2 regions of the Kitasatospora sp. NPDC059795 genome follow, and region 1 is predicted to be linked to the other one. Evidence: riboswitches for the same ligand, from Rfam matches in the RefSeq annotation. Region 1 holds a riboswitch; the other holds the start of a gene.
The links. Region 1 has a riboswitch for S-adenosylmethionine ahead of thrC (threonine synthase). Riboswitches for the same ligand answer to the same signal wherever they lie in the genome.
Positions count from the first base shown of each region.

Region 1 (5,799 bases):
CTGTGGTGTGTGCGGTCTGCCGGGGCCGTCAGGCGCCGGCGGCGCGGACCATGTCGGCCTGCGGACCCTTCTGACCCTGCGAGATCTCGAACTCGACCCGCTGGCCCTCTTCCAGGGTGCGGTAGCCGTCCATCTGGATCGCGCTGTAGTGGACGAACACGTCCGCTCCACCGTCGACCGCGATGAAGCCGTAGCCCTTCTCGGCGTTGAACCACTTGACGGTGCCCTGAGCCATTCCGAACTCCCCTTGTGCTGTGCTGGCCCTTCAGAGATCCGCGGGACGCGGACCCGGAGGTCTGGAAGACCGGCCTTGTGGGGATCCCCCCCGTACGGCGCAGCCTCTGTCGCGGCTGAATGTATCCGGATATGCGCCCTCTGCAACAGGCCCTAATTTCGCGGAAAGTCCTTGCCCCGCAGGGGATATGACGGGGCGAAAGGTATGCGGCGCGACAATTGCCACCGGGCATAACGGACGTGTCACCGCAAATCGCCGGAAGAATTCTGACGGCGGCCTTACAGATGGGGCGGTGAACGGTCCGGCGCATGTCTCGAAGCGCGGGACGGGGCGGGGCCGGCGCGAGGTGCGGTGCGGGGAAAAACGAGGATTGGAACGGGCCGTGGAGGGGAACGGCTTCCCCGGCACTCTACTCCCCCGGGGGTCCGGGAATTCCCGCGACCCGCCGGTCCGTAATCACGGCTGCCCGCATCCGGGAACAGGTGGCGGGCACAGTGCGCGAAGCCGCCGCCAGGCGGCTCGGAAATCGAATTCCGAGGCCTGACGGCGGCAGGGCGAATGCACGGGGCGGCGTCAGCAGCCGCCGGCCACCGCCGGAATGATCGACACCGAGGCGCCGTCCTTGATCTCGGTCTCCAGGCCCTCCGCGAAGCGCACGTCGTCGTCGTTGACGTACACGTTGACGAAGCGGCGCAGCTTGCCGGTGTCGTCCAGCAGGCGGGCCGCGATGCCCGCGTGGTTGGCCTCCAGGTCCGCGACGACGGCGGCCAGGGTGGCGCCCTCGGCGGTCACCTCGGCGGCGCCGCCGGTGTAGGTGCGGAGGATGGTGGGGATGCGGACGGTGGCGCTCATGGGGGGTGCTCCTCGGAAGACGTGGGGGATCAGGCGGAGGCGAGGCCGGCGGCGCGGAAGGACTCCAGCGTCGGGCGGATCACGGCGGTCATGCCGGAGTCGGCGACCGCGTCGAGGGTCTTCAGGCCGTCGCCGGTGTTGATCGCGACGGTCTCCTTGCTCGGGTCGAGCTGCCCGGTCTCGACCAGCTTCTTCAGCACGCCGACGGTGACGCCGCCGGCCGTCTCCGCGAAGATGCCCTCGGTACGGGCCAGCAGCCGGATCGCCTCGACCACCTCGGCGTCCGTGACGTCCTCGACGGCGCCGCCGGTGCGGCGGGCGATGTCGAGCACGTACGGGCCGTCGGCCGGGTTGCCGATCGCCAGCGACTTGGCGATGGTGTCCGGCTTGACCGGCTTGATCACGTCGCGGCCGGCCTTGAAGGCGGCGGAGACCGGGGAGCAGCCCTCGGCCTGGGCGCCGAAGATCTTGTACGGGCGGTCCTCGACCAGGCCGAGCTTGATCAGCTCCTGCAGGCCCTTGTCGATCTTGGTCAGCTGGGAGCCGGAGGCGATCGGGATGACGATCTGCTCGGGCAGCCGCCAGCCGAGCTGCTCGCAGATCTCGAACGCCAGGGTCTTGGAGCCCTCGCCGTAGTACGGGCGCAGGTTGACGTTGACGAAGCCCCAGCCCTCGCCGGCCGGGTCGCCGATCAGCTCCGAGCAGAACCGGTTCACGTCGTCGTAGTTGCCGTCGATGCCGACCAGCTCGCCGCCGTACACCCCGGCCATCACGACCTTGCCCTGCTCCAGGTCGTGCGGGATGAACACGCAGGACTTGAAGCCGGCCCGGGCCGCGGCGGCGCCGACCGCGCCCGCCAGGTTGCCGGTGGAGGAGCAGGACAGCGTGGTGAAGTCGAACGCCCGGGCGGCCTCGATCGCGCAGGCCACCACCCGGTCCTTGAAGGAGTGGGTGGGGTTGCCGGAGTCGTCCTTGATGTGCAGCTGCGCGGTGAAGCCCAGCTCGCGGCCCAGGTTGTCGGCCTTCACCAGCGGGGTCCAGCCCGGGTTCAGGTTCGGCTTGTCCGCGACGTCGGCGGGGACGGGCAGCAGCGGGGCGTAGCGCCAGATCGACGCCGGGCCGGCCTCGATCCGCTTGCGCAGCTCCTCGGCGTCGTGTCCCGCGTAGTCGTAGGCGATCTCCAGCGGGCCGAAGCACTCCAGGCAGGCGAAGCTCGGGCCGAGCGGGAAGCGGGTGCCGCACTCGCGACAGGACAGCGCGGTGGCCGGACCGAGGTCGACGGCGGCAGGTGCGGGGGTGTCAACAGCCATGGTGGCGAGGCCCTTTCTCCTCATCTTCCCCGGGTCGCGGTCGCGCCCGGGACGGAATTGGCACCTGTCCCGCCGGGCCTGCGAGGCCGCGCGGGAGGGTTGCCGGGACTTCGACGGGCCGTTCCCTCAGTCCCTCTGGATGAGCTCTGTGAAGTTGTGGTCGTACGCTGCGAGCGACCCCGACGTGCGAAGGTCCGACCGCAGTACGAAGACTGTAACCGAAGGCCCGTGCCGTCCAACCCCACCGTCCGACACCCGAGACGGACCGAGACAGGGAGCGAGATCTTGCCCGAGCAGCCCGAGCCCGGGGTCCTGCCGGAAGTGGCCGACTGGCTGCGCCGCCGGTCCTGGGCGGCCGCCGACCGACCGCTCGACCGGCTGCTCGCCGCCAAGCGCGCCGCCGGCCCGGCGGGCACCGTCAGCGTGGTGCTGCCCGCCCTCGACGAGGAGCCCACCGTCGGCGAGATCGTCACCGCGATCCGCACCGAGCTGATGGAACGCGTCCCGCTGGTCGACGAACTCCTGGTGGTCGACTCCGGCTCGGTGGACGGCACCGCCGCCGCCGCGGCCGCCGCCGGCGCCCGGGTGGTCCACCGGGACGCCATCCTGCCCCGGCTGCCCGCCGCCGCCGGCAAGGGCGAGGTGCTGTGGCGCTCGCTGCTCGCCAGCAGCGGCGCGATCGTCTGCTACATCGACGCCGACCTGCGCGAATTCGACCCGGCGTTCGTCTCCGGCATCGTCGGCCCGCTGCTCACCGACCCCGCCGTGCACCTGGTCAAGGCCATGTACGACCGCCCGTTCGAGACCGACGGCGCGATCGTCCCGGCCGGCGGCGGCCGGGTCACCGAACTGGTCGCCCGCCCGCTGCTCAACCTGCACTGGCCGCAGCTGGCCGGCTTCGTCCAGCCGCTCGGCGGCGAGTACGCGGCCCGCCGCAGCCTGCTCGAACGACTGCCCTTCCCGACCGGCTACGGCGTCGAACTCGGCCTGCTGGTGGACGCGTTGGAACTGGTCGGGCTGGACGCACTGGCCCAGGTCGACGTCGGCGTCCGGCACCACCGCCACCAGGACGGCCAGGCCCTCGGCCGGATGGCCGCCACCATCTACCGCACCGCCCTGGAACGCCTCGACCGCACCCACCGCCTCAAGGCCGACGCCGACCTGGTCCGCCCGCTGCTCACCCAGTACACCCGCACCGCCGCAGGCTTCACCCCCCGCACCCACCCCGTCGCCGCCACCGAACGCCCCCCGATGATCACCGTCCCGGAGTACCGCAACCGCTGACCACCCGCCCACATCCCGGGGAGGGGCCGTGATCGGTCGCAGAGGCCCGCCGATCGCCTTCGGCTTGCCGGGCACGGCCGGGCCGACCCCCCGCTGTTCACCCGGCGCAGGCCGCGCCGGGTGGTTTGGTCGGCTGATCACACGGCAAGGTTGGCTGTATGGCCGATCACGCGTCCGAACGCCCCACGCAGTCCGGAGCCGCCCCGATCCTGGTGGCCTCCAACCGCGGCCCGGTGTCCTTCCGCACGGAGGACGACGGCACGCTGAGCCTCCGCAGAGGCGGCGGCGGCCTGGTCTCCGGGCTCTCCGCGATCGACGACCCGAACGCCGTCTGGGTCTGCGCCGCCCTCTCCGACGCCGACCGCACCGCCGCCCGGCAGGCCCCCGACGGCCGCCTCGACCGGGCCGGCCACGACGTCGGCGGACAGGCCGTCCGCATGCTCGACATCGACCCGGAGACCTTCGCCCGCGCCTACAACGGCGTCGCCAACTCCACCCTGTGGTTCGTCCACCACCTGCTGTACGACATCCCCACCAAGCCCGCCTTCGACGCCGACTTCCGCGACGAATGGGCCGCCTACCGCGCCTACAACACCGCCTTCGCCGAAGCCCTCGCCACCGAAGCCGCCCCCGGCGCGGCCGTCCTGGTGCAGGACTACCACCTCTCACTGGCCCCCGCGCTGCTCCGCGAACTCCGCCCCGACCTGCGCATCGGCCACTTCTCGCACACCCCCTGGGCCCCGCCCGACTACTACCGGCTGCTGCCCGACGACATCGCCGCCGACGTCCTCCTCGGCATCCTCGGCGCCGACCGCGCCGCCTTCCTCACCCGCCGCTGGGCCCTCGCCTTCGCCGACTGCTGCGAAGCCGTCCTCGGCGCGAGCGTCGACCGCGACGTCCTCGCCGTCACGTACGCCGGCCGCACCACCCGGCTCGGCGTCCACGGACTCGGCGCCGACGGCGAGTTCCTGCGCGAACGCGCCCACCGGCCCGACGTGGACGAACGCCTCGCCGCCCTCCGCGAAGCCGTCGGCCACCGGCGCACCATCGTCCGGGTCGACCGCACCGAACTCAGCAAGAACATCGTCCGCGGCCTGCTCGCCTACCGGCACCTGCTCCGCACCCGCCCCGAATGGCGCGACCGGGTCGTCCACATCGCCTTCGCCTACCCCTCGCGGACCGACCTCGTCGAGTACCGCGACTACACCGCGGCGGTGCAGCGGATCGCCGAGGAGATCAACGCCGAGTTCGGCACCGCCGGCTGGCAGCCGCTCATCCTGCACGTCAACGACGACTTCCCCCGCTCCCTCGCCGCGTACCGCCTCGCCGACGTCGCCCTGGTCAACCCCGTCCGCGACGGCATGAACCTGGTCGCCAAGGAAGTCCCCGTCGTCTCCGACAACGGCTGCGCCCTCGTCCTCTCCCGCGAGGCCGGCGCCCACGCGGAACTCGCCGACGACGCGATCACCGTCAACCCCTTCGACGTCATCGCCACCGCGGACGCGCTGGCGCTGGCCCTCGCCATGCCCCACACCGACCGCGCCGACCGCACCAAACGCCTGGCCGCCGCAGCGACGGCGCTCCCGCCCCAGCAGTGGTTCCTCGACCAGCTGAACGCGCTGTAGACACCGGGGGCGAAACCAGGGAGAGCACAACCAGGGGCGCGGGGAACTGCGCGAAGGGGAACGCACCCGTCCGCAAGATCGCGACGCAGGACAATGACCTGCACGTGATCGCGACCTTGCGGACGTGGTGTGCGCTTGTCGCGCAGTTCCCCTCGCCCCTGTTTTCGCGCCCGCCTGCCGTCACACCCTCAACCGCGACGCCAACTCGTTCAGCAGGTCCACCACCCCCGCCGGCCCCGCCACCACCAGGTCCGCCCGGTCCGCCAGCTCGCGCACCGGCGCCTCGCCGGTGACCGGACCGCTGCAGACCAGCAGCCCGGGGTGCCCCTGCGCCCTCCGCCGGGCGACCTCCTCGTACGCGGCGATGTCCCCGAGGTCGTCGCCCGCGAACAGCACCGGGCCGGCCTCCCGTTCCGCCAGGAACTTCCGGAGCGCGACGCCCTTGTCGACGCCCGGCGGGCGGAGTTCGAGGACCATCCGCCCGGGCTCCACC
Region 1 is NZ_JBHWID010000019.1:68,827-74,625, reverse strand. It holds gene ACFV4P_RS30625 (cold-shock protein) at 29-235, opposite strand; gene ACFV4P_RS30620 (MoaD/ThiS family protein) at 809-1,087, opposite strand; gene thrC (threonine synthase) at 1,117-2,397, opposite strand; SAM riboswitch class I at 2,415-2,543, opposite strand; gene ACFV4P_RS30610 (glucosyl-3-phosphoglycerate synthase) at 2,683-3,681, shown strand; gene ACFV4P_RS30605 (trehalose-6-phosphate synthase) at 3,840-5,306, shown strand; gene otsB (trehalose-phosphatase) at 5,487-5,799, opposite strand, start outside.

Region 2 (5,799 bases), on a different contig from region 1:
CGGTGCCGCAGCCGGCGGGCCTCGATCTCGGCGGCGCTGTGCTCGGCCGCGGCGGCGGCCCGGGCGGCCTCCAGTTCGGCGGTCAGCCGGCGGGTCTCGGCCTGTGCCCGGCGGGTGTCGGCCTCCAGCGAGCGGACCTTCTTGCGCAGCGAGTCGGCCTCCCGGCGCACCCCCTCGGACTCGGCGCGGTGCCGGTCCAGCTCGGCGCGGGCGGCGGCGCGGGCCTCGGCCAGCTCCTCCTGGAGCCTCTCGGCCAGCCGGGTGGCCTCGGCGGCGGCGCCCTCGGCGTCCACCCGCTCGGCCTGCTCGCCGGCCTCCTCGACCAGCCGCCCCCAGCCGGTGGGCCGCACCAGGTAGGCGGCGGCGGCCACGTCCATCGGGTCGGCGGCGGCCGGCACGGTGCCCGCCTCCAGGGCGCGCACCAGGTCGGGCTGGCCCAGTCGCAGCCGCTCGGCTATCCGCACCCGGAACGCCGGGTCGGACTCCAGCGCGGCGGCCAGCGCGGTGGCCGCGTACTTGGCCCGCCGGGCGGGGGTGAACTTGGCGTACGGGCGCAGCGCGGCGGGCAGTTCGCCGGCCGGGATGCCGCCGAGCGCGTCGGAGGCGATGCCCACCACCCGGCGGCGGACGCCCTCGGGCAGCGCCCGACCGGCCGTCTCGCCGTTGCCGTCCTCGCCGCCCGGGGCGGTCTCCGGGGTCTGCTGGACCGGACCGGGCGCGGTCCCGTCCGTGCCCGTGGGCGCGTGCGCTGCCTCCGCCACAGTTCTCGGCTCCGATCCTGGTCCGGGCGGGCCCCGGCGGGTGCCGGGGGCGTTGGTGTCCGCCGCTGCTTGCAATTGTCCCGTCTACCGTGCCGCACCGACAGCACCCCGCCGACGAGTCCGCCCCGCGTTCCCGTCCGGGGCGCGGACGGGAACGCGGGGCGGTGGAAGTGCGTCAGCCCTGCTCGGAGCCGCCGTCCGCGGACTCCTCGGCGCCCGGGCGGGCCACCAGTTCGACCTGGTCGACGGCGTTGCACCAGCGGCAGCGCACCGACTCGACGGTCTCGGCGAGCACCTGGGTCTCCTCGACCTTGGAGTCGCCGGACAGGTCGAAGTGCACGAAGTCGATCACCCGGGAGGACCGGGTGACGTCGAAGCGGGTGAGGTTGCCGCACAGCGTGCAGCGCCAGCGGGTCTCGGCGGTCGGCGCGGCAATGGTCATCAGAGTGGTCCCTCTCGGCTGGTCCCGGTTTCCGGGTCTCCAGCCTATTGCCTGTGCCGCCGCGCCCGGGTCACCGGTCCACTGCCCGGACGCTCACCCACTCGGAGCAGCGCCCGGTGTCGCGGGTGCGCCCCCGAGGAATGCTCACCTTCATGGTGCTCTCCGCCCCCGCCCGGGCCGGTTCGCCGACGGCCGAGCAGACCGCCCGCACCCCGGTCGTCAGCTACCTGTTGATCGCGCTGTCCGCGCTGGTCCTGCTGCTCGGCCCGGCCGGCCTGAACCCGATGTACGGCAGCGGCGCCGCCCGGGCCTGCGCCGAGCAGCGCTACGAGCACCGCTGGGGCGCCGTGCCCGCCGAACTGCTGAGCGGCCACCCCCTGGCGGCCGACCGGCTGACCTCGGCGACGCCCGGCTGCACGCTCCCCCCGACGCCCGGCAAGATCCCCGAACTCTCCGTCCTCACCTCGCTGTTCGTCCACGCCGGGTGGCTGCACCTGATCGGCAACCTGCTGTTCCTGTTCGTCTTCGGCCCGGCCGTGGAGACCCGGCTCGGCCGGCTGCGCTTCCTGACCGGCTACCTGGCGATCGGATACCTGGCCACCTACGGCTACGCGATCGCCGAGGCGCACACCGCGGACGGCACCCGCGCCCTGATCGGCGCGTCCGGCGCGATCGCCGGGGTGCTGGGCGCGTACCTGCGGCTGTGGCCGAGAGCCCGGGTGACGGTGCTGGTGCCGGTCCTGCTCTTCCTCCCCCTGCGGTTCCCGGCCTGGCTGGTGCTCGGCCTGTGGTTCGCGCTGCAGTGGTGGTCCGTCAGTTCCGGCGGCAGCGGAGTGGCGTACCTGGTGCACGTGATCGGCTTCGCGACGGGGTGGCTGTTCGCCTGGGCCGCCCGTCCGGCGGGCGATACCCTGAGCGCACCTTCTCGAACAGGAGTTGCTCAGTGATCACCGCGATCGTCCTCATCAATACCAGCGTCGACCGGATCCCCGAGATCGCCGAGGCGATCGCGGCCATCGAGGGCGTCAGCGAGGTCTACTCCGTCACCGGCACCTACGACCTGGTCGCGATGGTGCGGGTGCGCAACCACGAGGACCTGGCCGAGGTGATCCCCGGCCGCCTCAACAAGGTCCCGGGCGTCTCCAACACCGAGACCCACATCGCGTTCCGCACCTACTCGCAGCACGACCTGGAGGCCGCGTTCTCGCTCGGCCTGGACGGCTGACTCAGCGCTGCCGACCCCGGTCGATCTGCTCGGTCGCCACGCAGCGCCCGCCCTCGTTGCGGTAGCTCCACCGCGCGCCGTCGGTGACCAGGTCCCGAACGGCCGTCAGGAACCGGTCCAGGTGCTCGACGGGGGTGCCGGCGCCGAAGCTGACCCGGATCGCGTTCAGGCTGCGCTCCCCCGGCAGCGAGGGCTCGGGCGCCCCGCACTGGCTCGGCGCGGCGTCCTCGCCGCCCAGCAGGGTCCGCACCAGCGGGTGCGCACAGAACAGGCCGTCCCGGACGCCGATGCCGTACTCGGCGGACAGCGCGGCCGAGAAGTGCGAGCTGTTCCAGCCGCGCACCACGAACGACACCACGCCGACCCGGTCCGCGCCCTCGCCGAACAGGCTCAGCACCCGCACCTCGGGGATCGCCGCCAGACCCTCCGTCAGCTTCGCGACCAGCGCCCGCTCGCGGGCCTCCAGCGTGTCGAAGCCCGCCTCGGTGAGCGCCCGGCAGGCCGAGGCGATCGCGTACGCGCCGATCACGTTCGGCGAACCGGCCTCGTGCCGGGCCGGGCCGCTGTGCCACTCCACCGCCACCGAGCCGTCCAGCTCCCGGGCCACCGTCCGGCTCGCCCCGCCGCCGGCCAGGTACGGCTCCGCCGCGTCCAGCCAGTCCGACCGGCCCGCCAGCACGCCCGCGCCGAACGGCGCGTACAGCTTGTGGCCGGAGAACGCGATCCAGTCGACGTCCAACTCCCGTACCGACACCCGGTGGTGGGGCGCCAGCTGGGCCGCGTCCAGCACCACCCGGGCGCCGTAGCGGTGCGCGACCGCGGTCAGCTCCTCGACCGGCCACAGCTCGCCGGTGACGTTCGACGCCCCGGTCACGCAGAACAGCTTCGGCCCCTCCGCCGCCCCGAGCAGCGCCTCCTCCAGCGCGGCCACCGCCTCGGCGTGCGAACGCGGCGCCCGCAGGTAACGCACCGTCAGGCCCTCGCGGCGCCACGGCAGCAGCGACGCGTGGTGCTCGGTCTCGAACGCGAACACCTCGGTCCCGGCGGGCACCGCCCCGGCCAGCAGGTTCAGCGAATCGGTGGTCGCCCGGGTGAACACCACCTGGTCGCCGTCCCGCAGGTCCAGGAACTCCGCGACGGTCCGCCGGCTCTGCTCGAACAGGTCGGTCGACAACTGCGACAGGTATCCCGCGCCCCGGTGCACCGACCCGTAGTACGGCGCGTACGCCGCCACGTCGTCCCACACCCGGGCCAGCGCCGGCGCGCTCGCCGCGTAGTCCAGCGCCGCGTACCCGACCTTCTCCCCCGACGCCAACGGCACCTCGACGTCCTGGCCCAGCACGGCCAGCGGCTCACAGATCTCGACGGCGACAGACATGGATGCACTCCTCCACGGGGTAAGGACCCCGGGGTGCATCAACCGGAAGTCCGCGCTTGCCGCGCGGACGGATCGCCACGCAGCCCGGTCCTCACCCAGGGCACCCCGCCACGGACGGAGGGTTGCCGGACAGCAAGCTGGGGCTTGTCGCTGCCACTCATGACCTGCGCAGCACACTACACGAACGCCCCGCCGCCTCAACCCCCGTCCACCACCCGGACACCCCCGGAACGGCAAGGTCCGCCCGACGAGGGGTCAACTCCCCACGCCGGACGGACCGTTGACCGAAGTCGACCGCTACTGCGTGGCCTCCGCCCACCGCTTCAGCAGCTCCCCCGCCGCCCCGGAATCGATCGCCGCCGCCGTCCGCGCCATCGCCGCCCCCAACTGCTCGCTCAGCGGCGCATCCGTCAGCTCCAGCGCCACCAGCGCGGCCGCGCTGTTGAGCACCACCGCGTCCCGCACCGGCCCCCGCTCGCCGTTCAGCACCCGCCGGGCGACCGCCGCGTTGAACTCCGCGTCGGCCCCGCGCAGCGCCTCGATCCCGACCAGTTCGATCCCGACGTCCCGCGGGTCGAACCGCGTCTCCGTCACCTCGCCGTCCCGAATCACCCAGACGTGGGACGTGGTGGTGATCGTCAGCTCGTCGAGCCCGTCGTCACCCCGGAACACCAGTCCCTGCCCGCCGCGCCGCGCCAGCACCCCGGCGATCAGCCCCGCCAGCCGGGTGTCGAAACAGCCCACCGCGTGGGCGCCGACCTTGGCCGGGTTGGTGAGCGGGCCGAGGATGTTGAAGACCGTGGGGACGGCGAGCTCGGCCCGGGCCTGCGCGGTGTGCCGCATCGACGGGTGGAACTTCGCGGCGAAGCAGAAGGTCAGTCCGACCTCCTCGGCCACCGCCGCGACCCGCCGGGCGTCCAGGTCCAGGTTGATGCCGAGCCGTCCGAGCACGTCCGAGGAGCCGGACGCCGAGGAGGAGGCCCGGTTGCCGTGCTTGACCACCTTCGCGCCGGCCGCCGCGGCGGCCACCGCCGACATGGTGGAGATGTTGACGGTCTTGGCGCGGTCGCCGCCGGTGCCGACGATGTCGACGGCCGGCCCGGGGATGTCCAGCGGCAGGGCGTGCGCGTACATCGCCTCGACCAGGCCGGAGATCTCCTCGACCGTCTCGCCCTTGCCGCGCAGCGCGATCAGGAAGCCGGCCACCTGCACGGGGCTGGCCTCGCCGCTCATGATGCGGTCCATCGCCCAGGCGGTGTCGGCCTGGGAGAGGTCCTCGCCGTGCACCAGGGCCGTCAGGATGTCGGGCCAGGAGCGAACCACCTGCGCGGGGTCGCTACCGCCGTTCGCAGAGTGCACGTTCACCATGGCCGTCTCCAGCTCTCGTCTTGTCGCAGAGGAATTGGAGTCAGCCTATCGAGCGAGCGGGGACGGCCGCCCTGACTTGCCGTCCCCTTCTCTCCAGTTGAGACGCCCGCCGAGACGATCGACCGGAACGACGGGCCGAAACGGTCGGCCGAGACGACCGGCCGGAACGCTCAGCGCGCGGCCGGCGTCCGCCGCGCCACCCGGGCCCGCAGCAGCGTGGTCGCCGCGTCGGCCAGCGCGACCGGGTCGACCGGGTGCGAGATCGCCGCGTCGGCGCGGCTCCAGGCGGCCAGCCAGGAGTCCTGCGGCCGGCCGATCAGCACCAGCACCGGCGGGCAGCCGTAGATCTCGTCCTTCAGCTGCCGGGTCAGCCCCAGCCCGCCGGCCGGCACCGCCTCGCCGTCCAGCACGCACAGGTCGACGCCGCCCTTCTCCAGTGCGCGCAGCACCGCGGGGGCGGTGGCGCACTCCTGGTACTCCAGGGCGGGGAGGTCCCCGGCGGGGCGGCGGCCGAGGGCGAGAGTCACCTGCTCGCGGGTGTTGCGGTCGTCGCTGTAGACGAGAACGGTGAGCGTCCCGTCGGAGTGCTGCGCCATGTCCCCTGCTTCCTGGTGCTCGTCCTCTT
Region 2 is NZ_JBHWID010000004.1:366,670-372,468, reverse strand. It holds gene ACFV4P_RS11230 (NYN domain-containing protein) at 1-761, opposite strand, end outside; gene ACFV4P_RS11225 (hypothetical protein) at 937-1,203, opposite strand; gene ACFV4P_RS11220 (rhomboid family intramembrane serine protease) at 1,356-2,150, shown strand; gene ACFV4P_RS11215 (Lrp/AsnC ligand binding domain-containing protein) at 2,147-2,428, shown strand; gene ACFV4P_RS11210 (aminotransferase class V-fold PLP-dependent enzyme) at 2,430-3,806, opposite strand; SAM riboswitch class IV at 3,854-3,971, opposite strand; gene trpD (anthranilate phosphoribosyltransferase) at 4,104-5,174, opposite strand; gene ACFV4P_RS11200 (hypothetical protein) at 5,345-5,770, opposite strand.
Region 2: linked by a shared signal. The riboswitch ahead of ACFV4P_RS11210 (aminotransferase class V-fold PLP-dependent enzyme) and the one ahead of thrC (threonine synthase) in region 1 are both predicted to bind S-adenosylmethionine.